4 regions of the Streptomyces sp. NPDC028711 genome follow, and region 1 is predicted to be linked to each of the others. Evidence: riboswitches for the same ligand, from Rfam matches in the RefSeq annotation. Region 1 holds a riboswitch; each other region holds the start of a gene.

Region 1 (7,692 bases):
GCGGCCAACGACGTCATCGCCCAGCTCCTGTACCTGGACCACGCGGCACCCGGCCAGGACGTCTCGCTCTACATCAACTCCCCCGGCGGCTCGGTCAGCGCCATGACCGCGATCTACGACACGATGCGCTCGCTCCACTGCGACGTGGAGACCACCTGCCTCGGCCAGGCCGCGTCCACCGCCGCCCTCCTGCTCGCCGCCGGCACCCCGGGCAAGCGGATGATGCTCCCCGGCGCCCGGGTCACGCTCCGGCAGCCGGCGATGGAGGAGCCGCTGCGCGGGCAGCCGAGCGACCTCGACCTCCAGGCGCGCGAACTCCTCCGGCTCCGCTCCCTGATGGCCGGGATGCTCGCCGAGGACACGGGACAGGACCGGGAGCGGATCGACGCCGACCTCGACCGCCTCACCGTCCTGGACGCCCCGGCGGCCCTCGCGTACGGCCTGGTGGATCATGTGATCAGCAGCCGTCGCGCGGCCGCCGGCACCGCGGCGCGGTGAGCGCGCCGTGGTCCCCGAGCTGCCGCCGCTGCCCGCCCTGACGCGGGCCGAGGGTGAACTCGTCGACGCCTACCTCGAAGTCGTCGACCTCCTGGGGAAGATCAACCCATCCAGGGGCACGCATACTTATGGTGCGCTGCGCGCGGCACAGGCCCTGGTGGGGCGGGCGGAGGCGCTGCGCGAGGCCCTGACGCTCATGCATATACGGGGCGAGACCGAGGTCCACGCGGACACATTGGCGCGCGCCCTGCGGGTGTTGGACGGGGAGCGCAGGACCGGCCGGGTCACCGTCCCGGAGCCCCGGGTGAGTTGACATTCCGGCATGTCGTGTAGAGGTCCGTACGGCCGACGCGCGCCGCAGAATCACTCCCCCGTTCGGCTTAGTAGACGAGTCGACATATGTCCCGGGTGAGTTGCGCAGCAGGTGTACGCATCTGGCGGAATGGGGCGTTCCACCCCTGGTGCGGGGCTCGTTGACCATCCCTCCGAAGATCACGAAGGCGTCTTGTCCACCCGAACGGATCAGTCGTGAGGAGCCTCACATATCGCCGTTTCAGCTCGGATTTCGCCCCGGGTGTGGGTCAAGATCCCTGTCGACGACAAGCCCCCGCCGCCGCGGCGGGGCGGTCCGGGCGGACGCCGAGTCCTGCCGCTGTCCCGGACGTCTGGTCGACAGGATTGGTTCGGCAGGAGTGGAGGACCCGATTTTTACGGGGCGAACGCGCTGCTTCGGCAGCGGGGCCGTCCCTTGGGGTGAAGCCGCGCGAGCGGCCGGGCATCTTCGCCTGCCCGAACCCGACAGGTCATCCTTCACAGGCGGCTGACGAAGGGTTGCGCATGACCGCGCAGATGCACGTCCCGTCCCTGCTGTCCCGGGCCGGAGCCGTCTCGGCTCTCACCCTCGCCGCCGTCGGCGGCACGCTGCTCGCTCCAGGAGCGGCCTCGGAGGCACAGGCGGCCACCACGCACGCGAACAAGGCACTGAGCGTCGCCGCGGCCAAGAAGGGAGCCCCGTACCGGTACGGGAGCGCCGGACCCTCCAGGTTCGACTGCTCCGGTCTGACGCTCTACGCGTACAAGAAGGCGGGCAAGTCGCTGCCCCGCACCGCGCAGCAGCAGTACAACAAGACCCGGCACGTCTCCGCCTCCGGCAGGCAGAAGGGTGACCTGGTCTTCTTCCACTCCGGGGGGAGGGTCTACCACGTGGGCATCTACGCCGGCAGTGGCAAGATCTGGCACTCGCCCAAGACGGGCTCCTGGGTGAAGCTCGACAAGATCTGGTCGTCGAAGGTCTACTACGGCCGCGTTCGGTGAGCCGGCGGCCTTAGGGGTTGTCCCGCCGATCGGGATGGGCTCGCGGCGCCCGGTACCGCGCCGCGCCCGGTGAGCCGTCGGCGGTGACGGTCCGTTCGTGAGGGGGGCGGTGGCGCCGCCGTACCCCTCACCGCGCGTCAGAGGGGCCGGTCAGTGGCTGGCGACCGGGGCCGACGCCCACGGGAGGGTGATCCAGACCGTCTTGCCGCCGTCCGGGGTCGGGGTGACCGAGAGGCGGCCGCCCGCCTCCGCCGCGAGGACGCGGATGATGACCAGGCCGCGGCCGTTGTCCTGCTGGACCGCCGCCGGGAGGCGGCGGGGCCTGCGGGGGTCGCTGTCGGTGACACCGATGTGGAGCCGCTCCTCGCGCTCCAGACGGACGTCCACCGTGAAGGTGGGCGAGAGGCCGAGGGTGTGCAGGACGGCGTTGGTGGCCAGCTCGGAGACGATCAGGCGGATCGAGTCGGCGGTCTCCGCGGCGCCGTCCAGGCCCCAGCCAGTGAGGACGTCGGCGACGTACCGCCGGGCCGTGGGGACCGAGGCGGGGTCGCTCGGCAGCGTGACGGATGCTTCCTGATGGTCTGCCATGGCGACGCTGTCCCTTTCCCGCCGGAGCCGCTGCCCCGGATCGCGCTTCGCGTCAGAGTGCCACCGATCGTGCCGCGCCGGGCCGCGTTCCGCCAAGATATGTCCCCATCTGTCGCCCGAAGCGGTGAACTCTGCTGCCAGGAAACGTGTTTGGGCTGCGGGAGGCCCCGAAAGGGGGGCCTGCCCGTGCCCCGAGCTTCGAGCTCCGAGCCTCCGAGAGCTTCGAGGCTCCGAGCCGAAGCACTGCCCGGATGCCCGGGCCGGGGAACCTCGTCCGTCGGCCTGTCCGCCGCCTCGTCCGCCGCCTCCCGCGCCCTCACCCCCGCGCGAGCGCCGGCGCGGTCGCCAGGATCGTCTCCACCGCGCGCCCGATCTGCGCGTCCGTCAGATCGGCGCGTGCCGTGAGGCGCAGCCGCGAGATGCCGTCGGGTACGGACGGGGGCCGGAAGCAGCCGACGACCAGGCCCTGGTCCCTGCAGTCCGCCGCCCACCGCAGCGCCGCCTCGGGGGAGGGCGCCCGCACCGAGACGACGGCCGCGTCGGGCCGGGCCGCCGTGAGCCCCGCCCCGGTGAGCAGCCCGTGCAGTGTGGTGGCGACGGTACGGGCCCGTCCGGCGAGGCCCGGCTCGGCGACGAGCTGCCGGAGGCTCGCGAGCGCGCCGCCCGCGGCGGCCGGGGCGAGGCCGGTGTCGAAGATGAAGGTCCGGGCCGCGTTCACCAGGTGCTCGATCACCCGGGCCGGGCCGAGGACGGCACCGCCCTGGCTGCCGAGGGACTTGGACAGGGTCAGCGTGGCCACGACGTCCTCGTCGCCCGCGAGCCCGGCCTCGTGGAGCGCGCCCCGGCCGCCCTCGCCGAGGACGCCGAGGCCGTGGGCGTCGTCCACCACAAGTCCGGCGCCGTGCGCACGACAGGCCGCGGCGAGCTCCGGCAGCGGGGCCTTGTCGCCGTCGACGGAGAAGACGGAGTCGCTGACGACCAGGGCCCGCCGCCCCGGGTGCGCGTCGAGGGTCTTGCGTACGGCCTCGGGGTCGGTGTGCGGGACCACGGCCGTCTCGGCGCGCGCGAGACGGCAGCCGTCGACGATCGAGGCGTGGTTGGAGGCGTCCGACACGATCAGGGAGTCACGGCCGCCGAGCGCGGTGAGCGCGGCGAGGTTGGCCGTGTAGCCGGAGGAGAAGACGAGGGCCGCCTCGAAGCCGCAGAACTCGGCGAGTTCGCGCTCCAGCCGGGTGTGCAGCCGGGTGGTGCCGGTGACGAGCCGTGAGCCGGTGGAGCCCGCGCCCCAGCGCCTCGCGGCCTCGGCCGCCGCCTCGGTGACCTCGCTCCTGCGGGTGAGGCCGAGGTAGTCGTTGCTCGCCAGGTCGAGCAGCTCCGATTCGGCCGCCCGGGGGCGCAGCGACCGGACCAGACCGGCTTCCGCCCGGCGGCGCGCCTCGGCGTCAGTCCAGTCGAACGCGGTACGGCGCGGGCCCGCGGCCCGTGCGTCGTCGGCCTGTGGCATGCGGCGATCCTTTTGTAGGCAGCGCACAGACCCTAACCGGCGGATCCCGAGGTCGGGATGTGGTCATCCACACACCTCTATCCGGGGCGTTTGTTCGGTTCCTCCTTGGCCGGGGGGTGGGCGGTAGGCAAGGATCAGCGCTTATGGACCTGCTGAACACGCTGGTGGAGAAGGGGCTGCGGCGCGAGCTGCCGACCCGTGAAGAAGCGCTCGCCGTCCTGGCGACCTCCGACGACGAACTGCTCGATGTGGTGGCGGCGGCCGGCAAGGTGCGCCGCCAGTGGTTCGGGCGCCGGGTGAAGCTCAACTACCTGGTGAACCTGAAGTCCGGGCTGTGTCCCGAGGACTGCTCGTACTGCTCGCAGCGGCTCGGCTCCAAGGCCGAGATCCTCAAGTACACCTGGCTGAAGCCGGACGAGGCGTCCCAGGCCGCGGCGGCGGGTGTCGCGGGCGGCGCGAAGCGGGTCTGTCTGGTGGCGAGCGGGCGCGGTCCGACGGACCGGGACGTGGAGCGGGTCGGCAGGACGATCGAGGCCATCAAGGAGCAGAACGAGGGCGTCGAGGTGTGCGCCTGTCTCGGGCTGCTCTCCGACGGTCAGGCGGAGCGGCTGCGGGACGCCGGCGCCGACGCGTACAACCACAACCTCAACACGTCGGAGGCGACGTACGGGGGCATCACCAAGACCCACACCTACGCCGACCGGGTGGACACCGTGCAGAAGGCGCACGCCGCCGGTCTGTCGGCCTGTTCGGGTCTGATCGCGGGCATGGGCGAGTCGGACGAGGACCTGGTCGACGTCGTGTACGCGCTGCGCGAGCTGGACTCGGACTCGGTGCCGGTCAACTTCCTCATCCCCTTCGAGGGCACGCCGCTCGCCAAGGAGTGGAACCTCACCCCGCAGCGCTGTCTGCGGATCCTGGCGATGGTGCGGTTCGTCTGCCCCGACGTCGAGGTACGGATCGCGGGCGGCCGTGAGGTGCACCTGCGCTCGATGCAGCCGCTGGCGCTCAACATCGCGAACTCGATCTTCCTCGGCGACTACCTGACGAGCGAGGGCCAGGCCGGCCAGGCCGACCTGGACATGATCGCGGACGCGGGCTTCGAGGTGGAGGGCGCGGGCACGACCACGCTGCCGAAGCACCGCGCGGACGCGCTCGCGGAGGCCGCCGCCGCGACCGGCGGCTGTGGCTCCGCCGCGTCGGCGGGCTGCGGTTCGGCCGCGGAGCAGGCGGGGCGCACGGAGGAGGGCGCGGGCTGCGGCTCGCACTCCGGCGGCTGCGGCCCCTGCGGCGGACACGCGGGAGCGGAGACCGCGGCGACGGAGAGCGGGGCGGCGGAGAGCGCGGCCGCCGCGAACGGCGCCCGGACCGACCTCGTCGCCGTGCGCCGCAGGGGCGCGGGCACGGACCTGGCGCCGAACGCGTGACGCCGGTGCGCAACGACGAACTCATCGCCCTGGACCGGGCGCACGTCTGGCATCCGTACGGCCCCATGCCGGGACGTACGGACCCGCTGGTCGTGGAGTCCGCGTCCGGCGTGCGCCTCCGGCTCGCCGAACCCTCCGAGGGGCGGACCGAGCTGGTCGACGGCATGTCCTCCTGGTGGTCGGCGATCCACGGCTACAACCACCCGGTGCTCAACGAGGCGGTCCGGGGCCAGCTGGAGCGGATGAGCCACGTCATGTTCGGCGGGCTCACCCACGAGCCGGCCGTCCGGCTCGCCGCCCGGCTCGTCGAGATCACCCCCGAGCCGCTGCGGCACGTCTTCCTCAGCGACTCGGGCTCGGTCTCCGTCGAGGTCGCGGTCAAGATGTGCCTGCAGTACTGGCGCTCCCTCGGCCGTCCCGAGAAGCGGCGGCTGCTCACCTGGCGCGGCGGCTACCACGGGGACACCTGGCAGCCGATGGCCGTGTGCGACCCGGACGGCGGGATGCACGAGCTGTGGACGGGGGTGCTCCAGCGGCAGGTGTTCGTGGACGCCCCGCCGGCCGCGTACGAGGAGTCGTACGCCGAGCTCCTTCGGACCGAGATCGGGAAGCACGCGCACGAACTGGCCGCGGTGATCGTGGAGCCGGTGGTGCAGGGCGCGGGCGGGATGCGCTTCCACGACCCGGAGTACCTGCGGGTGCTGCGGGAGGCCTGCGACGCCCACGACGTGCTGCTCGTCCTCGACGAGATCGCCACCGGCTTCGGGCGGACCGGCACGCTGTTCGCCGCCGGCCAGGTGGGGATCTCGCCCGATGTGATGTGCGTGGGCAAGGCGCTGACCGGCGGCTATCTGTCGATGGCGGCGACGCTCTGCACGAGCCGGGTCGCCGACGGGATCTCTCAGGGCGAGGTCCCGGTCCTGGCGCACGGGCCGACGTTCATGGGCAATCCGCTGGCGTCGGCGGTGGCCCTGGCCTCGATCGACCTGCTGCTCTCCCAGGACTGGGAGGTCGAGGTCAAGCGGATCGAGGCGGGGCTCAGGGAGGGGCTCGCCCCTGCCGCCGACCTGCCCGGTGTGCGCGAGGTGCGGGTGCTCGGGGCGATCGGCGTCGTCCAGCTCGACCACCCGGTCGACATGGCGGCCGCGACGCGGGCGGCGGTCAGGGAGGGCGTGTGGCTGCGCCCGTTCCGGGACCTGATCTACACGATGCCGCCGTACGTGACCGGCGACGAGGACCTGGCCCGGATCTGCGCCGCCGTGTGCGCGGCGGCGGCAGCGGGCTGAACGGAAGAACGGGAGCAACGGTGGGAATCGTCGTCGTCAGCGGTACGGGTACGGAGATCGGCAAGACGGTCGTGACCGCGGCGGTGGCCGCCGTCGCCACGGCCGCCGGCCGGTCGGTCGCCGTCCTGAAGCCCGCGCAGACGGGAGTCGGACCGGAGGAGCGCGGCGACGCCGACGAGGTCGTCCGGCTCTCCGGCGCCGCGGGCTCCGCCGAGCTGGGCCGCTTCCCGGAGCCGCTGGCTCCGGGTACGGCGGCCCGGCGGGCGGGGCTCGCCCCCGTCGGGCCCCGGGAGGTGGCCGAGGCGGCCCGGAAGCTGGCGGCCGAGCACGATCTGGTCCTCGTGGAGGGGGCGGGCGGGCTGCTCGTCCGCTTCGACGCGGAGGGCGGCACGCTCGCGGACGCGGCCGCGCTGCTCGGCGCGCCGGTCCTGGTGGTGGCCCCGGCCGGTCTCGGCACGCTCAACTCGACGGCCCTGACGGCCGAGGCGCTGCGCGCCCGGGGGATCGAGCAGCTGGGGGTCGTGGTCGGCAGCTGGCCCGCCGAGCCGGACCTGGCGGCGCGCTGCAATCTGGCGGACCTGCCGGAGGCGGCGGGCGCGCCGCTCCTCGGGGCCGTACCGGAGGGGTCCGGGTCGCTCGACCCCGGGGCGTTCCGGGCGGCGGCGGGCGGCTGGCTCGGGCCCGCCCTGGGCGGCACGTGGGACGCGGAGGCGTTCGGCGAGCGGTTCACGGCCGATGTCGAGGCGCCCGCGGCCGCTCGATGAGGGGACCGTCGGGGCGGTGACTCCGTAGGCTGGAGACATGCGTGCTTCCGTGCAGGAGATCGTGTTCGACTGTGCCGATCCGGCCGCCCTCGTCCGCTTCTGGTCGGAGCTCCTCGGCGGTGCTCCCGTCGACCGGAACGACGACTGGTCGTACGTGGACCCGCCCGGGTTCGTCCGGCTCGCCTTCCAGCGGGTGCCGGAGGGCAAGTCGGTGAAGAACCGGGTCCATCTCGACCTGGAGGTGCCCGATCCCGGACGGGCCGCCGACGAGGCACTGCCCCTGGGCGCGGCCCGGATCGGCGACCTGGTGA
Region 2 (7,692 bases), on a different contig from region 1:
GGCGCCCCTCGGAGGGCCCGAAGACCCCCCTCAGACCCTCCTCGGGCGCCATCAGGGCCCTTTTCCTTGTGAAGAACTTCACGAACTTTCCCGACGGGATGTCGCCAGGAGGCCCGATAGACGCCCGCTATGCCACGGATAGGGCGATCCCATCGAGGATGTCGTGCTCGCTGACGACGACCTCGTGGGCTCCGACCCGCTCCACGATCTCCCGCAGGACCAGGGCCCCGGCGATGATCACGTCCACCCGGCCGGGGTGGATGACGGGGATCGCGGCCCGCTCGGCGTGGGTCGAGGCGAGCAGCCGCTCGGTGACCTCGGCGACCTGCGCGGCGGAGATCCGGGCGTGGTGGATCTTCTCGGAGTCGTACTCGGGGAGCCCGAGGGCGATCGCGGCGACCGTGGTGACGGAGCCGGCGAGCCCGACGAGGGTGCCGGCGGTGTCGATCGGCACGGTCTCGGCGGCCAGGTCGAGCGCCGCGCGGACGTCGGCGCGGATCGCGTCGGCCTCCTCGGCGGTCGGCGGGTCGTGCCGGACGTGCCGCTCGGTGAGCCGGACACATCCGATGTCGACGGAACGGGCCGCCTCGACGTGCTTGTTGCCGGTGACGAACTCGGTGGAGCCGCCCCCGATGTCCACGACGAGGTACGTCTCGTCGCCGTGCAGCTCGCCGGTGGCGCCCATGAAGGAGAACGCGGCCTCCTGGTCGCCGGTGATGACCTCGGGCTCGACCCCGAGGATCTCCACGACCCCGTTCACGAACTCCTCGCGGTTCTCGGCGTCGCGGGAGGCGGAGGTGGCGACGAAGCGGAGCCGCTCGGCGCCCAGCTCCCTGATGACATCGGCGTACTCGCGGCAGGCCGCGAAGGTGCGCTCCAGCGCCTCGGGGGCGAGCCGGCCCGTCCTGTCGACGCCCTGGCCGAGCCGGACGATCGTCATCCGCCGGTCCAGCTCGACGAGGTCGCCCGTATCCGGGTGGACGTCGGCGACGAGGAGGCGGATGGAGTTCGTACCGCAGTCGATTCCGGCGACCCGGGTCACTCGCCCTTCTCCTCTTCCTTCTCCGCGCACGGCGTGACGCAGGGGCCCTTCGCCCACCACTCCGGCAGCATCGCGAGGGCCTCGTCGCCGAACGGGTTCACGCCGGGGCCGGCCGCCAGCGAGTGGCCGACGAGGACGTGCAGGCACTTGACCCGGTCCGGCATGCCGCCGGCGCTCGGGAAGCCTTCGAGGACCTCGATGGCGTCACGGCGGCCGATGTAGTCCTCGTGCGCGGCCCGGTAGGCGGCGGCGAGCTCCGGGTCGGTGGCGAGCCGGGCCTGCATCTCCTTCATGACCCCGTTGGCCTCCAGGGTGCCGATGGCCGAGGCCGCCCGGGGGCAGGTCAGGTAGTACGTCGTCGGGAACGGGGTGCCGTCGGGAAGCCGGGGCGCGGTCTCGACGACGTCCGGGTTGCCGCACGGGCAGCGGTGCGCGATGGCGCGCAGGCCGCGCGGCGGCCGGCCGAGCTGCAGCTCGAAGGCGGCGATGTCCGCGTCGGAGGGCTCGGTGCGTTCGGTCTGCGGAGGGGGCGTTTCCATGTCTGCCTTGATTCAGGTCGTTACGGGCGGTCGGCGTGGTCGACGCCGTCCCAGAGGTTGTCGTACCAGGGGCGGTCCGCCGCGCCCTGGTCCGCGCGGGGCCGTTGCTCCGCGTCGGGGTCGTTCACGGTGAAGCCGGTCTCGCCGGGCAGCACGTAGTGCAGGTGCTCGCGGGCGAGGCGGCGGACGTAGGCCGGGTCCTGGAGGCGGGCCTTCTCGTCCCGCAGCTCCTCGACCCGGCGGGCGGCCTCGGCGGCCCTGCGCTCCTGCTCGGCGATCTCGCCCTGCTGGGAGACGTAGCTCCGCATCGGGTAGGCGAGCGCCACGACGAGGGAGCAGACGACGAGCGCGAGGAAGGCCGCGCGGCCGGTGAGCCGGGAGCGGCGGGCCTGGCGGCGGGTCTGGGAGCGGTAGACACGGGCGGCGGTCTGCTCGCCGAGCAGCCTGATCCGGGTCGCGGTCGAGAACCGGTCCCGGTCCTTCGCGGCCATGTCGTGTCGCCTCCCCTGTTCATGCGTACGTCCCCGCACACGGTACGGGACCGAGTACGGGGACGTACGGAAGCTGCCCTGGGGCTGGGTGTCAGCCCTTGATCAGGCCGCCTTGATCAGGCCGCCTTGATCAGGCCTTGAACCGCGGGAACGCGCTGCGGCCGGCGTAGACCGCGGCGTCGTCGAGGATCTCCTCGATGCGCAGCAGCTGGTTGTACTTGGCGACGCGGTCCGAGCGGGCCGGGGCGCCGGTCTTGATCTGACCGCAGTTCACGGCGACCGCGAGGTCGGCGATGGTGACGTCCTCGGTCTCGCCGGAGCGGTGGGACATCATGCACTTGAAGCCGTTGCGCTGGGCGAGCTCGACGGCGTCGAGGGTCTCGGTCAGCGAGCCGATCTGGTTGACCTTGACCAGGAGGGCGTTCGCGGAGCCCTCCTCGATGCCACGGGCCAGGCGCTCGGGGTTGGTGACGAACAGGTCGTCGCCGACGATCTGGACCTTGTCGCCGAGGCGCGAGGTGATGGTCTTCCAGCCGTCCCAGTCGTCCTCGTACAGCGGGTCCTCGATGGAGACCAGCGGGTACGCGGAGACCAGCTCGGCGTAGTAGTCGGTCATCTCGGCGGCCGAGCGGGACTTGCCCTCGAACTCGTACGAGCCGTCCTTGTAGAACTCGGACGCGGCGACGTCGAGCGCGAGCGCGACATCGGTGCCCGGGGCGTAGCCGGCCTCCTTGATGGCCTCGATGATGAGGTCGAGGGCGGCGCGGTTCGACTCGAGGTTCGGGGCGAAGCCGCCCTCGTCGCCGAGGCCGGTGGAGAGGCCCTTGCGCTTCAGGACGGCCTTGAGGGTGTGGTAGATCTCCGCACCCCAGCGAAGGGCCTCGGAGAAGGACTCCGCGCCGATCGGGGCGATCATGAACTCCTGGATGTCCACGTTGGAGTCGGCGTGCGACCCACCGTTGAGGATGTTCATCATCGGAACGGGCAGCAGGTGCGCGTTCGGGCCGCCGAGGTAGCGGAAGAGCGGGAGGTCGGAGGCCTCGGACGCGGCGTGCGCGACGGCGAGGGAGACGCCGAGGATGGCGTTGGCGCCGAGCGAGCCCTTGTTCTCCGTGGCGTCCAGGTCGAACATGGCCTGGTCGATCAGGCGCTGCTCGGTGGCGTCGTAGCCGACGAGTTCCGGGCCGATCTGCTCGATGACGGCGAGGACGGCCTTCTCGACACCCTTGCCCTGGTAGCGGTTGGGGTCACCGTCGCGAAGCTCGATGGCCTCGAACGCACCGGTGGAGGCGCCGGACGGAACAGCAGCACGGCCGGTGCTGCCGTCGTCGAGGCCGACCTCGACCTCGACCGTGGGGTTGCCTCGGGAGTCCAGGATTTCCCGGGCTACGACGACGTCGATGGACGGCACGAGCATCTCCTTCTGGGATGTGACGCTGGATGTGACGCAAGGTCGGTGCAGGGTCGCTTGGCCTTGCGACAAGAGCCTAACCGGCTCGGGGGCTCCGGCCAGCCGGGCGCCCGCCCCCTGGGACGAAAAAGGACCCAAGGGCATGCATCCCGGGACGAAGGCACCCGTATCTACTGGACGGTAACCGTGGGGGCCCGCAGACGGCCCTGGGCGGTGACCGTCGGGGACCCGTAAGACGGCGGAACCCCGGTCCGGCGCGCACGGGGGAGGGCGCGCCGGACCGGGGTGGTCACCGCGGGGAGGGTCGTGGGGGTCGCGCGAGCCGCCGGACTCACGCGGACCGCCCGGGCCTTACTTCAGGTGGAGCTGCTGGCCCGGGTAGATGAGGTCGGCGTTCTCGACGACGTCCTTGTTGAGCTCGAAGAGCTCGGCCCAGCCGCCGTCGACGCCCTGCTTCTGGGCGATGGTGCTGAGGGTGTCGCCGGCCGTGACCTTGTACTCGCCGTCACCCTTCTTGACCTTCTTGCCGGTCGGGGTGGTGACGGTCTTCTTGGCCGTGGTCTGCGGGGCGGCCTTCTGCGCGACCTTCGGCTGCGCGGCCTTCTGCGGGACCTGGCGCTGCTCGCTGCGGGTGGTCGGCTGCTCGGCCTTCCGCTCCGGCTGCGGGGCGCTCTCGGCGGCTCCGCCGGTGTAGGTGGCGCTGGAGAGGCCCACGCCACAGCTCGGCCAGGCACCCTTGCCCTGGCCCGCGAGGACCTTCTCGGCGATGGCGATCTGCTGGGACTTCGACGCCTGGTTGGCCGTCGAGGCGTAGGCGGTGCCGCCGTACGCGGCCCAGGTGGAGGCCGAGAACTGGAGGCCGCCGTAGTAGCCGTTGCCCGTGTTGATGGACCAGTTGCCGCCGGACTCGCACTGGGCGACGCGGTCCCACTCGGAGGCCGTGGCGGCCGAGGCGGTGCCCGCGGTCATCAGCGGGGCCGCGACGGCGACACCGGTGACGCCGACGAGCGTGGCGACCTGGGTGGCCTTGGAGGGACGGCGGTGTTTGCCCTTGCCGGAAAACAGCATGGAGATTCTCCTCACCGACGCCTGTGAGGTGAGCTGTCGGGTTCGGGCCGGAAAGTTGCCCGGCCGCGTGTCCTAGCACGCGGCTTCACCCCAAGCCGGTCGTCGGCCGTCTGTCTCAACGGCCGGGAACGGCACTTACCTTGGGTCCCCCACTCCTGCCTTCGGCGCTGACGCGACGACTGTTCCCATCGGCCGACGGCAGGATTCGGCGTTTCGGTCGACGGGGCCCGCGGTGGCGAGCGGTTAAGACCGTAGACACAGACCCACCGGAAGTTCAAAGAGGCGTATTGCGGAAATATCGCCCCTACCCGCCCTTCCAGGAGTGACGTTTGCGCAGGTGAGAGGTGGCGGAGGCAAAAGTTACGGTCAGGACACGCCAGTTGGAGTGAAGAGACCCATGTCTCACTTGCACAGAACCGGACATAGGCCCCTGAATCACTCGGCCGTCGCGGGCGAACCGATCGTCAGGTCGAGGCTCTGGCCAGGGAGGATGAGGTCCGGATCGACGCCTACCGTCTGCCGGTTGGCGTCATAGAGGGCGGTCCAGCCTCCGAGGAGTTCGTTCTCCTGCGCGATGTCGGACAGGCTGTCGCCCGGCTGCACGGTGTACGCGTCCGAAGTGCCCTGACTGTCCGTTGCGCCCGAATCCTTAGCGCCCTCGGTCGGCGTCGACACGAGAGGCGTTTCGGTCACCTTGCTCCCGGGCGAGGCATGTCTACCCGATTCAAGTGAAGTGTCCGCCTTGCCGGTTTCCTCCGGTGCGACCTCGCCCCGGTGCTTCCCGCTTCCGGGAGTGGCCGACGACGTGTCACCCTCCGGAGCGCCGGGCGTGACGGACGAACCGGGCGTACCGGACGCGTCAGGGGTGACCGGGGCGGTCGGGGTGCCCGGCGCGGTCGGCGCGCTCGGGTCCACGGCCGGGGTGGTCGAGTCGGTCGGCGCGGAGGGACTCACCGGCGTGGTGGGTACCCCGGGCGCGGTCGGCGAGACCGGCGTGGTCGACGTGGCGGGCGCGCTCGGAGTGACGGGAGCGGTCGGCGCGACGGTGCCCGTGGTCCCCTCCGTGGCCTCCTCGGCCCCGGTGGAGCCCGTGGAGGCCTCCGGAAGGCCCAGGGTCCTGTTCGACTCGACGACCGGCCCCGTGGGGACCTTCGGGACGGAGGCGGGGCCGGGGTCCACGCCGGGGGCCGTGCCGTCGTTGAGGAGACCGGCGATCGGCGCGCAGGTGGCCCACTCGGTGGAGCCCTTGGCGAGGGCCTTCTCGGCCACCGCGATCTGCTGGGCCCGGCTGGCCAGGTCGGCGCTGGGCGCGTACGCCAGGCCCCCGTGCCGCTCCCAGCTGTCCTGGGTGAACTGGAGCCCGCCGTACATGCCGTTGCCGAAGTTGGCGCTCCACTGGCCGCCGGACTCGCACTCGGCGACCCGGTCCCAGGTGGCCGCGTCGGCGGCGGAGGCGGATCCGGTGGCGAGCAGCGGCAGCGCCATGGCGGATCCGGTCACACCGGCGGCGACGACGATGGCGGGGGCCTGACGGGGGCGACGGTGTCGTCCGTTCCCGGAACGCATAGGAGCGCCTTTCGCGTGACGGCTGAGAGTGCGGCGAACGTAGCGGTATTCGAACGCTCGTCACAAGTCGATGGCCTCACGATCACGCGAAGATCACATTTCTGACACGCCGTCACTGTGCTGGAGCGGTACGGACGGGGTGAATCCCACCGGAAGCGTGCGCAATCCCCGCATGATGAGCCCCCCGCGCCACCGCAGTTCGGCCGGCTCGGCGGCAAGTCGCAGGTCCGGGAGGCGGGTCAGCAGGGTCGCCAGCGCCGTCTGTCCCTCGAGCCGGGCGAGCGGTGCTCCCAGGCAGTAGTGGATGCCGTGCCCGTACCCGAGGTGCTGGTTGTCGCGCCGGGCGAGGTCGAGGGTGTCCGGCCCTTCGAACCGCTCGGGGTCACGGTCGGCGGCGGCGAGCACCACGAGCACCGGGTCGCCCGCCGGGATCTCCTGTCCGCCGATGGTCAGCGGCTCGGTGGCGTACCGCCAGGTGGCCATCTCCACGGGCCCGTCGTACCGCAGCAGTTCCTCCACTCCCGTCTCCAGGAGCCCGGTCTCGCCCGCCGCGATCGAGGCCTGGAGCCGCTCGCGCTGCTCGGGGTGGCGCAGCAGCTGGTACATGCCGTTGCCGATGAGGTTCACGGTCGTCTCGAAGCCGGCGAACAGCAGGATGAAGGCCATGGCGGCGGCCTCGTTCTCGGTGAGGTGCTCGCCGTGGTCCGAGGCCTTGATGAGCCCGGAGATCAGGTCGTCGCCGGGATCGATCCGCTTCCGGTGGATCAGCTCGGCGAGGTAGCCGCGCATCTTCTTCACCGACCGGGCGACCCCGCCCCGGGGCCCGCCGCCGTGCCGGATCATCATCCCGGCCCAGTCCCGGAAGTCGTCCTGGTCCTCCTCGGGCACGCCGAGCAGGTCGCAGATGGCGTAGATGGGCAGCGGGAAGGCGAACTCGTGGATGAGGTCGGCGCTCCCCCTCTCCACGAAGGAGTCGATGAGCCGGTCGGTCAGCTCCTGCACCCGCGGGGTGAACTCGGCGACCCGGCGCGGGGTGAAGGCCTTCGAGACGAGGCGCCGCAGCCGGGTGTGGTCGGGCGGGTCGATGTTGAGCAGATGGGTCATCAGCTCGGCCTTGCGCTCGCCCGGAATGCCCGTCTTGCCCTTCGCGAGCGGGGACTCCGCGTGGTGCGCCGGGTTCTTCGACAGCCGCTGGTCGGCCAGGGCCTGCCGGGCGTCGCCGTAGCGGGTCACGAGCCAGGCCTCGACGCCGCTCGGCAGGGTCGTCCGGTGCACGGGCGCGTGCTCCCGCAGCCAGGCGTACGCGGGGTACGGATCGGCGGCGAACTCCCAGGTGAAGAGCTCGGGGGCGGGCGAGGGGGCGGGGCGGGGGCCGGGGGTGGTGCTCACCCTCCGACCGTACAGGGCGGCTCCGGCGGTGAGGTCTGTGAAGATCCCGTGATCACGAGGGGATGCCGTGCCCTAGATTCGTGTCGGTGGATCCTCAGATGCTCAGAAGCACGTTCGCGGTCGTCGAGAGACGGGCCGAACACGCCGTCACCTTCTTCTACTCGCATCTTTTCTGGAACAACCCGG
Region 3 (7,692 bases), on a different contig from region 1:
ACGCGCGCCGCGCTCGCCCTCGCGGAGCTGGGCTTCCAGGTGAAGGAGATGCTCGGCGGCTTCGAGTACTGGGTGCGCGAGGGCTTCGCGTACGAGACCTGGGAGGGCCCCGCGGAGAAGGCCGCGGACCCGCTCACGGCGCCGGTGGACTCGGACGACTGCGGCTGCTGATCGGTTACCGAAGGGCTGCTGCTGGTCCGCCGATCGGTTGCCGACGTAAACCGATTTCGTGATCGCCCCGGTCATGCCGTAGAGTCATGTTTACCGACGCGGGGTGGAGCAGCTCGGTAGCTCGCTGGGCTCATAACCCAGAGGTCGCAGGTTCAAATCCTGTCCCCGCTACTCAGTAGCAACGAAGGCCCGGATCCAGTCACTGGATCCGGGCCTTCGTCGTTCCCGCTTTTCTCTGCTTGACCTTTACGCAACGTCAAGATTTAGCGTTCTCGGTATGGAGTGGTCGATCCAGGAGATCGCCAGGAAGGCCGGCACCACCAGCCGCACCCTCCGGCACTACGGGGAGCGCGGACTGCTTGAGCCGAGCCGGATCGGCGCGAACGGTTACCGGTACTACGACCAGGCGGCGCTCGTGCGGCTGCAGCGGATCCTGCTGCTGCGCGAGCTCGGGCTCTCGCTGCCCGCCATCGCCGAGGTCCTCGCGGGCCAGCGGGACACGTCCGCCGCGCTCCGCACCCACCTCGCCCTGCTCGAGCAGGAACGCGAGCGCATCGGGCGGCAGATCGCGTCCGTGCGGACCACTCTCCACAAGACCGAGAACGGAGAAGAGCTCATGGCCGAGGAAGTGTTCGACGGTTTCGACCACACGGCGTACGAGGAGGAGGTCACCGAGCGCTGGGGCCGCGACGCGTACGAGCAGGGGGACCGCTGGTGGCGGTCGCTCGACGCGGCGCGGCGGAAGGCGTTCCTGGACGAGCAGGCGGGGATCGCCCGCGACTTCGCTCGGGCGCTCGCGGACGGCCTCACCGCCGGCAGCGAGGAGGTGCAGGCGATCACGCGCCGCCAGGTCGCGTGGCTGTCGCACACCACGACCCCGAGCCGGGAGTACGTGATCGGCCTCGGCCGGATGTACGTCGACGACCCCCGCTTCACCGCGAACTACGACCGGCACGGCGAGGGCACCGCGGTCCTCGTCCGGGACGCGATGGAGATCTACGCCGAGCGGAACCTGTGACGGCGCCCGACCGCCGAGCACGGGTGCCCGGCCCGTCCTGAGCCGTACGCCAGTCGGCCCCGTGGGACTCGCCGCCCGGCGTGGGGGCGGCCACCCTGGGAGGGCGCGGTACGGACCGCGGCCGGGTACGGACCGGGCAGGAGAGCACAGGTGGGGCACCCCCTAGGAGCGGGCGGCGGCGGGCGGCGGGGCGGTGACGGCCGCCGCTCGTACGGGCGCGCCCGGCGGTTCATCCGGGCGCTGCCGCCGCTGGTCATCATCGGCGGGGTCGTCTTCGACGTCCTGACACCGCCCGCGTACACCGCGGCGCCGCTCTTCTCCGCCGCCCCGCTGATCGCCGCGCCCTTCTTCTCCACCCTCACGACTCTTCTCACCGGGCTCGCCGCCGTCCTCGCCTCCGTCGGGCTGCACCTCTACAACGGCACCGCCGACGAGATCCCGGCCCTGACCGAGACCCTGACGGTCGTGACCGTCTCCGCGCTGGCCCTCCTCATCAGCCGGGTCGTGCGGCGCAGCGGCGAGCGGCTCGCGTCGGCCCGGGTCATCGCGGAGACCGCGCAGAAGGCCGTGCTGCCGACGCCCGCCGAGCGGATCGGCGGGCTGCAGTGCGCGGCCCGTTACGAGGCGGCGCAGGCGGACGCGTTCATCGGCGGCGACCTGTTCGCCGTCCAGGACACCCCCTACGGGGTGCGGCTCGTCGTCGGGGACGTCCGGGGCAAGGGCATGGAGGCGGTCGAGGCCGTCGCCGTCGTCATCGGCGCCTTCCGGGAGGCGGCCGAGCAGGAGCGGAGCCTGGAGGGCGTGGCGCAGCGCCTCGAACGGGCGCTGGCCCGCGAGGGCACCCGCAGGGACGGGCTCGACGCCTTCGAGGGGTTCACCACCGCCGTCCTCGCCGAGATCCCGCGCGAGGACGGCAGCGGCACCTTCGACGGTTTCGTACGGGTCGTCAACCGCGGCCACCCGCCCCCGCTGATGCTGTACGCGGACGGGCGCCTGGACACGCTGGAGCCGACGGAGCCGGCGCTGCCGCTCGGCATGGGCGATCTGGCGGTGTGGCCGGACCGCGCCGAGGGGCGGCCGTACCCGCCGGGCGCGACGCTGCTCTTCTACACCGACGGCCTCTCCGAGGCGCGGAACGCGGCGGGCGTCTTCTACGACCCCGGGTCACGCCTCGCCGGGCGGATCTTCCCGGGGCCCGAGGAACTCCTCGACGCGCTGGTGGACGACGTACGGCTGCACACGGGCGGCGGGGCGACCGACGACATGGCGCTGCTCGCGCTGAGCCGTCCCGCGAAGGGGCAGCCGGAGCGGCGGCGCACGATGCCGGTGGTGCCGCCGGCCGGGCCCGGTCACCGGCCGTAGTCGAGAGGTGTCACTGCGATAACAATTGACATAACGTCAGACCCGCTGGGTTTGACCGGCGCGCACTGAAGGGGGGTCAACTCGGGTCATTCGCACCCAATTCAATGAACGATCAAGGGGAGCGGCTTGGAATCGGCACCCCCTGTCTATTAACGTTCGATAACGCAGCGCGGTCGTCCCAGCCGCCGCAAGAGGCGGCACCGTGCGCACGCGCCGAATCCTGAAAAGGAACCGGGGAACCACCAATTGGGGTGAATCGGGCCCTTCGCACCTGTGCGACCGTGCCCGTAGGAGACCTTCCTGCTCCGAACCCGTCAGCTAACCCGGTAGGCGAGAAGGAAGGAAAGGAGCGCCCCTCAGTGGCGTCCAACACCCCCGTACCCGAAGCTCCCTTCGACGCCTTCGGTGGTGGTGCGGGTCCCGCCGCCCCGGACACCGAGTGGAACCCCACCGAGGATTCCCTCCGCGCCCAGAACCGCTCCGGCGGCCGGCACCGGGTCGTCAAGCAGCGCTCCAACTTCGCCCGTTCCTCCACCGTCCTCGGCGTCGGTGTCATCGCCGCCGTCGGCGCGGGCGGCCTCGCCACCGCGCAGGAGAAGCCGCCGGTGGCCATCTCGCTCCCGGACCTCCCCGACCTCGGTCTGCCGGACGCCCACGACCTCCCCGGCGTCGGTGACCTCCTCCCCGAGGCGGACACGACCTCGGACGACGACATGGCGGCCGCCGACGCGGCCCGCTCCAACCCGAACCCGCTCACCGCCGCCACGTACACCACCGTCGACGACGAGCGGACCGGGACGACCGCCGAGCAGGCCACGCGGACGGCCACCGGCACGGCCGACGCCGGCGAGGCCCTGCGCGCCCGCATCATGCAGCAGGCCGAGCAGCAGCAGGCGTCCGCCGACGCCGCCGAGAAGGCCGCGGCGGAGAAGGCGGCGGCGGAGAAGGCGGCCGCGGAGGCCGAGGCCAAGGCCGAGGCGGCGGAGAAGGCGGCCGCCGAGGCGAAGGCGCAGGCCGAGGCGGAGGCCAAGGCCAAGGCGGAGGAGGAGGCCAGGGCGAAGGCCGAGGCCGAGCGCCTCGCGCAGCTCGCCGCGAGCTACTCGATGCCGCTCTCCTCGTACTCCCTCACCGCCGTGTACATGCAGTCCGGTTCGATGTGGTCCTCCGGCTACCACACGGGCCTCGACTTCGCCGCCCCCACGGGCACCCCGCTCAAGGCGGTCCACGGAGCCACGGTCAAGGAGGCCGGCTGGTCCGGCTCGTACGGCTACCGGATCGTCCTGGAGCTGGAGGACGGCACCGAGGTCTGGTACTGCCACCTGTCGTCCATGACGGTCGGCGTCGGGCAGACCGTCGGCACCGGCGAGACGATCGGCCGCGTCGGCGCCACCGGCAACGTCTCCGGCGCCCACCTCCACATGGAGGTGCACACGCCCGGCGGCGACGGCATCGACCCGGCGTCCTGGCTCCGCTCCAAGGGCCTGTCGATCTGAGGTCGGGCGAGCGCCGATCCGAGGTCGGCCGGGCGTCGATCCGAGGTCGGCCGGGCGTCGATCGGAGATCGGCCGGGCTGCCACCCGAGGAATAGGCCCGGCGGCGGCGAAGGTTGCTCACTCCATGACCTCTCTCCGCCCGCTGGGCAGTTCCGACCTGCACGTCTTCCCGCTCGCCCTGGGCGGCAACGTCTTCGGCTGGACCGCCGACGAGGAGCAGTCCTTCGCCGTCCTCGACGCCTACGCCGCCGCGGGCGGCAACTTCGTCGACTCCGCCGACGTCTACTCCGCCTGGGCCGAGGGCAACGAGGGCGGCGAGTCCGAGACCGTCATCGGCCGCTGGCTCGCCTCGCGCGGCAACCGCGACGACATCGTCGTCGCCACCAAGGTCGGCGCCCACCCCCGCTTCAAGGGCCTGTCCGCCACCACCATCAAGGCCGGCGCGGAGGAGTCGCTGCGCCGCCTCGGCACCGACCGCATCGACCTCTACTACACGCACTTCGACGACGAGTCGGTCCCCGTCGAGGAGATCGTCACCGCGCTCGACCAGCTCGTGAAGGACGGCAAGGTGCGGGCGGTCGCCGCCTCCAACATCTCCCCGGAGCGGCTCCGCGCCTCCCTCGACTTCGCCGAAGCCGAGGGCCTCGCCCGGTACGTGGCCCTCCAGCCGCACTACAACCTGGTCTCCCGCGAGACGTACGAGGGCCCGCTCCTGAAGACCGTGGAGCAGGCCGGGCTCTCCGCAGTGCCGTACTACGGTCTCGCGTCCGGCTTCCTCACCGGCAAGTACCGTCCGGGCGCCACCGTCGACAGCGTCCGTGCCTCCGGCGCCGGCGGCCACCTCGACACCGCGCGGGGCCGGGCCGTGCTCTCCGCGCTCGACACGGTCGCCGAGGCGCACGAGGCGGAACTCGCCACCGTCGCCCTCGCCTGGCTCGCCTCCCGGCCGACGGTCGCCGCCCCGATCGCCTCCGCGCGTACGGTCGAACAGCTCCCGGCGCTCGTGGCGGCCGCCGACCTGACCCTGACCGATGCGGAGCTGACGCTTCTGACGGAGGCGTCGGCGCTCTGAGGCGCCCGTCCCCTCCGGTTCCGTCTAACTCCGGTACGGGTTGTAGCCGTCGTAGTCCAGGTACTGCGGCGGCGCCCAGGCCCGGCCCGTCGCCCGTGCCGCGTACGTCAGCGCCGGCGAGGCGACCTCGCGGCGCTGCCACAGATGGTGCAGCAGCTCCTGCTCGCGGGCCGGGAAGTCGGGCCCGGCCGTGCCGCGCCGGGCCCGGTCCCGGAGGAACGCCAGGGCCGTCGCGAAGGACTCGTACTCGCCCACCGCCCGCGCGGCGGGCGAGCCGTACGTCCGGGCGGCGAACGCACGGGCCACCTGTCGGGCCCGCATCGAGGAGAGCGCCAGCGGCTCGGCGGGGGAGAGCCAGCCGGCCGCCGCGTACGCCGGGAGCTCCCCGGATATCGTGCGCAGCTCCCGCTGCCGGCTCCACACCGCGAGCCAGGTCAGCAGGCCGAAGGCCGGGACCATGAGCGCCCCGTACACGATGAGGAAGGCCCAGGGGCCGCCGAAGGTGGCCGAGCCGTTCCACGCGGCGTGCAGCCCCATGGCGAGCAGCAGCCCCGCGAGCGGAAGGAGCACCTTCCGCAGACGCCTCCCGCGGGGCGCGAGCGCGGCGAAGCCGAAGCCGATGCCGGTGAGCACGGTGAACAGCGGATGCGCGAACGGCGACATCACGACCCGTACGAAGAAGGTTCCGGCGGTCACCGAGCCGAGACCGGACGAGCCGAACGCCTGGTCCTCGCCGAAGGCGTTGCCGAGATAGAGGATGTTCTCGGTGAAGGCGAAGCCGGTCGCCGTGAAACCGGCGACGACCACGCCGTCGACGAGCCCGCCGAAATGCCGCCGCCGGAAGAGGAAGAGCAGCAGGATCGCGACCGCCTTCGCGCTCTCCTCGACCACCGGCGCGACCACCGTGGCGCCGAGGTTGTCCGCGGACGCCGGGTCCGCGGTGGCCGTCGCGATCCAGCGGACCGCGAAGGTGTTCGCCAGGATCGCGACGAGCGCGGCGGCGAAGGCGCCCCAGGCGAAGGCGAAGAGCTGGTTCTTCCACGGGCCCGGCTCGACCCGGTCGAGCCAGCGGAACGCGGCCATCAGCAGCGGTACGGGCAGCAGCGCGAGGCCGAGACCGACGAGGAAACCCTCGGTGCCGGTCTGCTCGCGGACCAGCGCCAGGATGAACAGGGCGCAGATCGCGAGCACGGTGATGACGGCGACGGCCCGGACCAGCCGGCTGCGCCAGAAGGCCCGGCGTGGCCGGTAGCGCCACGTGGACCGGTCGGCGGCGGCGGGGAAGGCCGGCTCCTCGGTGTCCCGGTGCGGGACGGGAGCGGCTTCCGGCTGGTCGGCGGGGGCGGGGTTCGACACGTGAGCGACCCTAACGACCCCCACCGACAGCGGCGACGGGGTTACGGGCTCCCCGTCACGTCGGCCGGGTTACTTCCGGCGGAAGAGGAGGTCGTGCACGACGTGGCCCTTGTCCAGGCCCTGGCCCTCGAAGCGGGTGAGGGGCCGGAAGTCCGGTCGGGGCGCGTAACCGCCGTCGGCCTGGGTGTTCTCGAAGTCCGGATGCGCGGAGAGCACCTCCAGCATCTGTACGGCGTACTCCTCCCAGTCCGTGGCGCAGTGCAGCACGGCCCCGGGCTTCATCCGGGTCGCGAGGAGACTGAGGAACTCGGGCTGGATGAGCCGCCGCTTGTGGTGACGCGCCTTGGGCCACGGGTCGGGGAAGTAGACGCGGCAGCCGTCGAGGGCGTCCGTGGTGAGCATCTCGCGGAGCAGGATGATCGCGTCGCCGTTGGCCACCCGGATGTTGGTCAGGCCGTTCCGGTCGGCGAGACCGAGCAGATTGCCCTGGCCGGGGGTGTGCACGTCGACGGCGAGGATGCCGGTGCCGGGGTCGGCGGCGGCCATCTGCGCGGTCGCCTCGCCCATGCCGAAGCCGATCTCCAGGACGACCGGGAGACCGTCGAACATCTCGGCGAGGTCGAGGACCCGCTTGCCGTCGATGTCGAGACCCCAGTCGGGCCAGCGCTTCAGCATCGCCTCGGCCTGGCCGGTGGTGACGCGGCTGCGACGCGGCTGGAAGCTGCGGATTCGCCGCTCGTGGTGGGAGCCGGCGGGGTCGGGCAGGGGGCCCTCGCCGGGGGCGAACCTCTGGCTGCCCCGCCGCGCGGGGGGCGTGCCGGGGTCGGCGGCGGGTTGCGAAAAGTTCTCAGGCTGCTCAGACACAATGCCCCCGATTCTACGGCGCCCGCCCCTGACCGCACGCTGCCCACCACCGGCTGACCGCCACCCGTGCGGCCCCGCGCTTACGGCCGCCGCCGCGCCCCCGGCCACCCCCCCGTGTGGGCAATCGTCCCGCAGGGCGATGGGGGTGCCCCCTGCTCGAGCGGAGCCGAGAGCTTGGGGGAGGGTGGGCACACGGGACGGCGCCCTTGGCGGCGCCTCCGCCCCTTGCGCCTGGACCCGCACCGACTGTGCGCCGCACAACGGGTGCGGGTTCAGGCGCGGAAGCCTAGGCCCGGCAGGGGGCGCCGTTCCGTTGTGCCCACCCGTTCCGCCCTGGGGGCACCTCCCGGACGAAG
Region 4 (7,692 bases), on a different contig from region 1:
TCGCCCACTGGATGTTGTCGCGGCGCACTTCGAGCGTGCCGCGCGGCGGGACCGGCGGCCATGCCTGGTCGGGGTCGGCCGGTACCGGCAGGCCGAGGACCTGGGCGGCGCGCAGGGCGACCCGGGTGTGTCCCTCGGGCGAGAGGTGCAGCCGGTCGTCGTCCCAGGCGCGCCGGTCCTGGACGGACTTCAGGGACCACAGGTCGAGGACCGGGCAGTCGTAGCGGTCCGCGATGGCCCGGACGTGGGCGGTGTAGGTGGCGATCTTGCCGCGCAGGTGCCGGAGCACGGGCACGTCACGGGTGTCGAAGCCGGTGGTCACCATCACCGTGCCGACGGCGGAGGTCAGTTCGGCGACGGCGCGCTCGAAGCGCTCGGCCACGTCGTCGGGGTCCGTGCCGGGGCGGATGATGTCGTTGCCGCCGGCGCAGAAGGTCACCAGGTCGGGGGCGAGTTCCTTCGCCCGGGGGACCTGTTCCGCCACGATCTGGTCGAGGAGGCGCCCGCGTACGGCCAGGTTGGCGTAGCGGAAGGCGTCGTGCTCCGGCAGCTGGTCGGCGAGCAGGACCGCGAAGCGGTCCGCCCAGCCGACGTACGTCCCGTCGGGCCCGGGGTCTCCGACGCCCTCGGTGAAGCTGTCACCGATCGCCGCGTACGACCCGAATGCGTTCTTGTCTCTTGATCTCGAATCGTCTGCCACGGGAACACATCCTTCCCTTTCGGATGTGACCTACGCGACCGTAAGGAGGGGTTGACGGTGCGTGACATATGCCACCGATAAAGAATGTGCCAAGCCGGAATAGAGCGGTGTACACGCCGGTGGCCCGGCACAGGAGTGCCGGGCCACACGGGAGTTGACGGGCGTCGGGTTCAGATGGAGACGCCGTGCTGGCGCAGGTAGCCCAGCGGGTCGATGTCGGAGCCGTAGCTCGGCGACGTGCGGATCTCGAAGTGCAGGTGCGGGCCGGTGGAGTTGCCGGTGGAACCGGAGAGACCGATCTGCTGGCCGCCGGTGACCGTCTGGCCGGACGAGACGGAGAGGGAGGAGAGGTGGGCGTACTGGGAGTAGTTGCCGTCGGCGTGCTGGATGACGACCTCGTTGCCGTACGAGCCGCTCCAGCCGGCCGAGACGACCGTGCCGGCGCCGACGGCGCGGACGGAGGTGCCGGAGGAGGCGATGAAGTCGGCACCGGTGTGGTAGCCGGAGGACCACATGGAGCCGGAGGCGCGGTACGGGGTGGAGACGCCGCCGCCGACCGGGGCGACCCAGCCGGACGCGGAGGTCGAGGCGCCGGAGGCGGAGGAGCCCGTGGACTGCGCGGGGGCGGTGTCCGAGGTCTGCGCGGCCGGGGCGGAGGAGCGCTCGGCGCCACGGGAGGCGCGCGGGGTGTCGCCGTTCTTCGCGGAGGGCGCGGCGGAGGCCTTCTGGCTGCTCTTGGGGGCGGCGGCCTTGGGCGCGGCGCTCTTCGGGGCGGCGGGCTTCGCGGTGTTCTTGGCGCCGAGCGTGAGCTTCATGCCGGGCAGGATGAGCGAGGGGTCCTCGCCGACGACCTGGCGGTTGTCGGCGTAGAGCTTCTGCCAGCCGCCCGCGAGGTGGTGCTCGGAGGCGATCTTCGACAGGTAGTCGCCCCGGACGACGGAGTACGTCTTCGGTGCGGCCTTCGTGGCGGTCGGCGCGGCCTGGACGGCGGCGGCCTTCACCTGGGCGGCGGCGGTGACGGCCTTGGCGGGGGCGGCGGCCGGGGCCGCCTGCTCGGCGGCGTGGGCCCCGGTGGCTCCGAGGAACGGGAGGGCGACGACGGCGCCTCCGGTGCCGGCGGCGGCGATTCCGCGGGTGAGGCGGCTGGACTTGGTACGGCGGTGCTTACCCGTCGCGGGCATGGCGAATTCCTCTCCGGCGCCTGCGAGGTGAGCTGTCGGGTTCGGACTGGAGATGCCCGGCCGCGTTCTCACGCGGCTTCACCCCAAGCCGTCCTGCGTCGCGGGACCGGCGTACTTCCTGGGTCCCCCGCTCCTGCCACGCATGGGATGAGTGGGAATTCCGGACGGTGGCAGGATTCGGCGGTCCGACCGGATTGACGGTGACGCTAGACGAGCGGGTCGGCATCAACAAGCCACTGATTTCCACCGGCTTTCCCCGCCCCGTCCTCGACCCGGAATTCCGGTCACCCTCTGTGGATGACGGCCCTTCGATTCCCTTTTTGCGCTGGGGAATTGCATCCCGCCTTCGGCCACGATCCGTCACTTCTATGACCCTGCTCACGCACGAAGGCTCATCTCACCTGTAAACAGGGCGCGTTATACGCAAGGCCTCAATACGGACAGATCGCCCATTCCCGTCCAGGGGGCTGCGCCATCACCGTCCCGGCTGGATGATTGCCCCTGGAACCCATTCCGCGTCGGGCATCCGAACGTCGACCACCAGGAGCATCCGTGACGCAGCAGCTGCCGCAGGTCCCGCCCATCGAGCTGAACGAACCCGAGCTGGCCGAGGTCCGCAACTTCCGGGACGTGGGCGGCCTGCCGACGACGGACGGGCGGGCCGTGCGCCCCGGCCGCCTCTTCCGCAGCGGCCACCTCGCCCACGCGACGGGGACGGACGCCGCCTTCCTCGACTCGCTGGGCCTGCACACCGTCTTCGACTTCCGGAACCTGGCCGACCGGAAGATCGAGGGCCCGGACGTGGAGCTGCCCGGCGTACGGAACGTGAACATACCCCTCAACGATCCGGCGGACGGCAAGGAGTTCTGGAAGCTGGTCCGCGACGGCGACCTCGAGCAGCTGAGGGAGATCCTCGGCGACGGCAAGGCCGCCGCCCGTATGTCCGACTCGTACCGGAAGATGGTGATCGAGCGGACCGCCGAGCACAGCCGGATCCTGCACTCCATGGCGGAGGACAGCCTCCCCGCCCTGATGCACTGCGCGGCGGGCAAGGACCGCGCGGGGCTCTCCATCGCGATCACCCTGCTCGCCGTCGGGGTCGAGCGGGAGGCGATCGAGGCCGACTACGTGAAGTCGAACGAGCCGCACCGCCGCTACAAGGTGCGCCGCGGCTCCACCGCTCCGGACGCCATGTCGCCCGAGGTGATGGAACTCCTCAGCCCCCTCTTCGACGCGCGGGTGGAGTATCTGCGGGGCGCCTTCGAGACGATCGAGGTGACCTGGGGCTCGGTGGACGGCTACCTCACGCAGGGCCTGAAGCTGTCGCCGGAGACCCGCGAGCGGCTGAAGGAGCGCCTGCTCACGGAGGCGTAGCCCCGCCGGCTACTGGTTCTGCCCGCCCAACATGAAGAGCAGATAGAGGAAGCCGGCGAAGAGGTGGCCGGCGACCAGATAGGCGAAGAGCCGGAGGACAAGGCCCTTGGGGAACTTGCCCTCCCCGCGCTCTTCGCCGGTGACCGGTCGTGACTTGTCGGACATGTCGACCCTTTCGGAGAAGGTTCGGAGGAACGGAGCGTCGCGGGACTCACCGCCGGTGCGGAGTCCCGTCGCCGAGGCACAGCTCGGCCGCGGGACTCTGCATCAGGGTGTGGACGAACAGCAGCTCCGCCCCGCCGGCGGTGGCGGCGCCGATCCGGTGCGGGGTGAGCGAGTCGAAGTGCGCGCTGTCCCCGGGGTCGAGGACGTGGACGGCCTCGCCGAGCGCCAGCCGCACCCGGCCCTCCAGGACGTGGATCCACTCCTCCCCCGGGTGGACGCGCACGATGTCGGAACGGGTCGCGTACGGCACGTGGACCCGCAGGCACTGCAGGGCCCGCCCGGCGCCGCCCGCCTGGCGGTAGATCCAGCCGTCGGCCTCGACGGGTTCGGAGCGGCCGGCCCGGACGACGGGGTCACGCTCGGGCGGCGCCTCGCCGAGGAGCTCGGAGACCGTCGTACCGTAGATACGGGCGAGGGCGAGCAGCATCGGCAGCGAGGGCTGCCGGTTGCCGGTCTCCAGGCGCGAGAGGTGGGCCGGCGAGAGGCCGGCCCGCCGGGCGGCGGCCTCCAGGGTGAGCCCCCGGCGGCGGCGCAGGGCCCGCAGCTGCGGGGCGACGTCCGGCAGGACGCCCGGGGCGACGGGGTCCGGGGAGGTCTCCCCGGGGACGTGGTCCATGCGTCCATTCCGCCAGCATCGTGCCTGTGAGGCAAGTTTCTTGCCTCACAGGCAAATGCTCAGCGCTGCGCGACCGCCTGCTTGACCAGTGTCCTGCCGAAGTCCCACATGAGCCCGCCGCCGCCGTGGGCGTCGTCCATGACCGCCGTGAAGGCGGTGACGAACCGGTCCACGTCCGCCTCGTCGATGATGAGCGGCGGGATCAGCTTGATCACCTCCAGATGGTCACCCGAGACCTGGGTGAGGATCCGGTGCCGCTGGAGGAGCGGGACGACGACCATCTGGGCGAAGAGGCCCTTGCGGGCCGCCTGGAGCATCGTCCAGCGCCCGCGCAGGCCGAGCGAGGACGGCCGGCCGAACTCGATCCCGATCATGAGCCCGCGCCCGCGGATCTCGTGGAGGAGCTCGTACCGGGGCACCAGCTCCTTCAGTCGGCCGGACAGCAGGTCGCCGATCCGGCGGGCGTGCGCCACCGTCCCCTCGTTCTCCATGACCGAGAGGACGGCGAGCCCGGCGGTCATGGCCTGGGCGTTCGACCCGAAGCTCGCCGAGTGGACGAGCACCCGGTCCATCGACGAGTAGACCTTCTTGAAGATCCAGTCCTTGCCGAGGGTGGCGCCGACCGGCACATAGCCGCCGGAGAGCGCCTTGGCGACGCACACCAGGTCCGGTTCGACGCCCTCCTCGTGCTGGTACGCGTAGAAGTCGCCGGTCCTGCCGAGGCCGGTCTGCACCTCGTCGGCGATCAGCAGGGCTCCGTGCCGGTGGAGCAGCTCCTGGGCGGCGCGGAGGAAGCCCGGCGGCGCCTCGTGGACGCCCTTGCCCTGGATGGGCTCGACCACGAAGGCGGCCACGTCGCCCCTGCGCAGCTCCCGCTCCAGGGCGTCGAGGTCGCCGAGCCCGATCGCCGTGTCGGGCAGGAGCGGGGCGAAGCCGTCCCGGAAGCCCGTCTCCCCGTTGACGGAGAGGGAGCCGGTGGTCAGGCCGTGGAAGGCGTGGGAGCAGTAGAGGACCCTGGGCCGCCCGGTGGCGTACCGGGCGAACTTCAGGGCGGTCTCCACGGCCTCCGTGCCGCTGTTGCCGAAGAAGACCCGGTCGAGGTGGGGGCTGTGGGCGAGGAGCCGTTCCGCGAGGAGTCCGGGGAGCGGCTGGCAGTCGAAGCGGGTGAGGTCGGCGAGCTGAGCGTCGAGGACGTCGTGGAGGGCCTTGCGGACGACGGGGTGGTGCCGCCCGAGGCCCATGACGCCGAAGCCGGCGAGCATGTCGAGGTGGTCGACCCCGTCGGCGTCCCAGAAGTGGGCGCCCTCGGCCCGCTCGTACACCTTGTCGAAGCCGATGGTGTGGAGCATGCGCGGCAGCTGGTGGTTGAGGTACCTGGCGTGCAGCTCGTACCGCTCGCCGCCGCGCTCGGCGAGCAGCGCCCGCAGGTCGAACTCACCCTTCACGAGACGCTCGTCCTCACCTTTCATGAGGCACTCACCCGTTGTTCCCTGAGACGGTCTCCCGGATCGCGCGCAGGGACTCCTTGAGGGAGCCCATGGTGGCGAGGACGGCGGTGGGCTCGTACCCGCAGTGCGCCATGCAGTTGGCGCAGCGCGGGTCCTTGCCGCGGCCGTACTTGTCCCAGTCGGTGTCCTCGATGAGTTCGCGGTACGTGGGGACGTATCCGTCGCTCATCAGATAGCAGGGGCGCTGCCAGCCGAAGAGCGAGTAGTTCGGAATGGCCCAGGCGGTGCAGGGGAAGTCCGCCTTTCCTTCCAGGAAGTCCAGGAAGAGCGGCGAGTGGTTGAGCCGCCAGCGGCGCCGGTTTCCGCCGGCGAAGGCCTTCTTGAAGAGTTCGCGGGTCTGCTCCACGCCGAGGAAGTGCTCCTGGTCGGGGGCCTTCTCGTACGCATAGGCGGGCGAGATCATCATCTCGTCGACCTGGAGGTCGTCGTTGAGGTAATTGAGGACCTCGATGATCGTCTGCGGGGTGTCGGTGTTGAAGAAGGTCGAATTGGTGGTGACGCGGAATCCGCGGCGCTTGGCCTCCTTGATGGCCGCCACCGCCTCGTCGAACACCCCCTCCTTGGCGACGGATTCGTCGTGCCGCTCCCGCAGGCCGTCGATGTGGACGGCGAAGGCGAAGTACGGCGAGGGGGTGAAGTTCTCCAGCTTCTTGCGCAGCAGCATCGCGTTGGTGCAGAGGAAGACGTACTTCCTCTTCGCCACCAACTGGCGCACGATCTCGTCGATCTGAGGGTGCATCAGGGGCTCGCCGCCCGCGATGGACACCATGGGGGCGCCGGACTCCAGGACCGCGCCGACCGCCTGGGCGACCGGCATGCGCTGCTTGAGGACTCCCGCCGGGTGCTGGATCTTTCCGCAGCCCTCGCACTTGAGGTTGCACGCGAAGAGCGGCTCGAGCTCGACGATCAGCGGGAACTTCTCACGCTTGCGGAGCTTCTGTTCGAAGAGATAGGTCCCGACCCTGATGGACTGACGCAGCGGCATGGCCATGACTCGCTCACCTCCTGGGGAGCAGCAAAGAACGGTGCCATTCGAAGAAAGCGGGAAGGACGGCACGAAGAACGCGGAAGGCCGATATTCCCCCGCGTACCGTGCCGATCCGCACCAGTTCATGTTCTGGAGCGTCCACGACCACCCGGACGGCCGCAACCGGGCGGGCGTCAGGACCGCCGCCGGCGCCGGAGAAGGCTCCCCGGGCGGTACGGAGGGTCGCGGAGGACTCCATGTCGACGGCGATCGCCCCGGTGGCCCGCAGCGCGGCCCGCTCGGGGCCGCGCACCACGTGGTCGGAGCCGGTCAGCGGCCCGGTGTGCACGGCCCGCCCCGGCACGGCCCTGGCCAGGGCCTTCACCAGGAGTTCGGTCCCGGTGCAGGGGGTCGTGCCGTCGGGACCGCGGGTCTCGTCGGCGACGACCAGGTCCCCCGGGTGCATCCCGGGGGCGAGCCCCGCGCAGAAGCCCGAGGCGATGACGGCGGCGTCCCGCCACCGCTCCTCGCCGAGCGCCCGGGAGACCGCCCGGCGGGCCCGGTCCGGTCCCATGCCCGTACGGAGCACGGTCACGGGGCCGGGGGCTCCGCCGCGCTCCCCGCTGCGCAGGGCGAGCTGCTCGATGCCGAGCGCGCAGGCGATGAGCAGCGGCGGCGGGGCGGCGGGGCCCGGCTCGCGCGCCATCAGCGCTCCTTGCCGGGCGAGGGCTCCCCGTACACGTAGCGTCCGAGCGCCGTGAGGGGGAACACCTGGCGGTAGAGGTGGTAGTTGATGGAGAAGTCCCAGGGGAAGCCGGTGCCGGTGAAGTACGGCTCGTCCCAGGAGCCGTCCTCGCGCTGGGTCCCGGCGAGCCAGGCCACGCCCCGCCGTACGGGCTCGGAGTCCCGCTCGCCCGCGGCGAGGAGGGCGATCAGCGCCCACGCGGTCTGCGAGGCGGTGGAGGCGCCGCGTCCGATCCACGACGGGTCCGTGTAGGAGCGGAGGTCCTCGCCCCAGCCCCCGTCCTCGTTCTGCGTGGATCCGAGCCAGTGGACGGCGCGGCGGATCGCCGGATGGGAGACGGGCAGCCCGGCGGCGGTGAGCGCCGGGAGCACCGAGC

Evidence for each region. A riboswitch is a leader RNA that binds a small molecule or an ion and turns the genes downstream of it on or off. The one in region 1 is predicted to bind cyclic di-AMP.
Region 2: another riboswitch for cyclic di-AMP. It lies ahead of ACZ4VK_RS24275 (transglycosylase family protein); the one in region 1 lies ahead of ACZ4VK_RS06450 (C40 family peptidase).
Region 3: another riboswitch for cyclic di-AMP. It lies ahead of ACZ4VK_RS23795 (M23 family metallopeptidase); the one in region 1 lies ahead of ACZ4VK_RS06450 (C40 family peptidase).
Region 4: another riboswitch for cyclic di-AMP. It lies ahead of ACZ4VK_RS11215 (M23 family metallopeptidase); the one in region 1 lies ahead of ACZ4VK_RS06450 (C40 family peptidase).

Annotation. Positions count from the first base shown of each region.
Region 1 is NZ_JBVHUJ010000002.1:129,392-137,083, reverse strand. It holds gene ACZ4VK_RS06460 (ATP-dependent Clp protease proteolytic subunit) at 1-498, shown strand, start outside; gene ACZ4VK_RS06455 (hypothetical protein) at 506-811, shown strand; cyclic di-AMP (ydaO/yuaA leader) riboswitch at 1,202-1,332, shown strand; gene ACZ4VK_RS06450 (C40 family peptidase) at 1,336-1,812, shown strand; gene ACZ4VK_RS06445 (ATP-binding protein) at 1,963-2,400, opposite strand; gene ACZ4VK_RS06440 (8-amino-7-oxononanoate synthase) at 2,717-3,904, opposite strand; gene bioB (biotin synthase BioB) at 4,048-5,331, shown strand; gene ACZ4VK_RS06430 (adenosylmethionine--8-amino-7-oxononanoate transaminase) at 5,397-6,617, shown strand; gene bioD (dethiobiotin synthase) at 6,638-7,381, shown strand; gene ACZ4VK_RS06420 (VOC family protein) at 7,419-7,692, shown strand, end outside.
Region 2 is NZ_JBVHUJ010000008.1:90,664-98,355, forward strand. It holds gene ACZ4VK_RS24255 (Ppx/GppA phosphatase family protein) at 128-1,042, opposite strand; gene ACZ4VK_RS24260 (DUF501 domain-containing protein) at 1,039-1,581, opposite strand; gene ACZ4VK_RS24265 (FtsB family cell division protein) at 1,602-2,072, opposite strand; gene eno (phosphopyruvate hydratase) at 2,203-3,483, opposite strand; gene ACZ4VK_RS24275 (transglycosylase family protein) at 3,835-4,551, opposite strand; cyclic di-AMP (ydaO/yuaA leader) riboswitch at 4,555-4,728, opposite strand; gene ACZ4VK_RS24280 (LysM peptidoglycan-binding domain-containing protein) at 4,987-6,117, opposite strand; gene ACZ4VK_RS24285 (cytochrome P450 family protein) at 6,211-7,506, opposite strand; gene ACZ4VK_RS24290 (globin domain-containing protein) at 7,605-7,692, shown strand, end outside.
Region 3 is NZ_JBVHUJ010000007.1:404,982-412,673, forward strand. It holds gene ACZ4VK_RS23775 (rhodanese-like domain-containing protein) at 1-171, shown strand, start outside; tRNA gene ACZ4VK_RS23780 (tRNA-Met) at 269-342, shown strand; gene ACZ4VK_RS23785 (MerR family transcriptional regulator) at 449-1,189, shown strand; gene ACZ4VK_RS23790 (PP2C family protein-serine/threonine phosphatase) at 1,340-2,551, shown strand; cyclic di-AMP (ydaO/yuaA leader) riboswitch at 2,753-2,899, shown strand; gene ACZ4VK_RS23795 (M23 family metallopeptidase) at 2,911-4,044, shown strand; gene ACZ4VK_RS23800 (aldo/keto reductase) at 4,169-5,116, shown strand; gene ACZ4VK_RS23805 (PrsW family intramembrane metalloprotease) at 5,141-6,472, opposite strand; gene trmB (tRNA (guanosine(46)-N7)-methyltransferase TrmB) at 6,542-7,336, opposite strand.
Region 4 is NZ_JBVHUJ010000003.1:16,162-23,853, forward strand. It holds gene ACZ4VK_RS11210 (SGNH/GDSL hydrolase family protein) at 1-700, opposite strand, end outside; gene ACZ4VK_RS11215 (M23 family metallopeptidase) at 871-1,881, opposite strand; cyclic di-AMP (ydaO/yuaA leader) riboswitch at 1,886-2,041, opposite strand; gene ACZ4VK_RS11220 (tyrosine-protein phosphatase) at 2,434-3,255, shown strand; gene ACZ4VK_RS11225 (DUF6126 family protein) at 3,265-3,420, opposite strand; gene ACZ4VK_RS11230 (helix-turn-helix domain-containing protein) at 3,467-4,096, opposite strand; gene ACZ4VK_RS11235 (aspartate aminotransferase family protein) at 4,156-5,565, opposite strand; gene hpnH (adenosyl-hopene transferase HpnH) at 5,573-6,595, opposite strand; gene ACZ4VK_RS11245 (phosphorylase family protein) at 6,603-7,277, opposite strand; gene shc (squalene--hopene cyclase) at 7,277-7,692, opposite strand, start outside.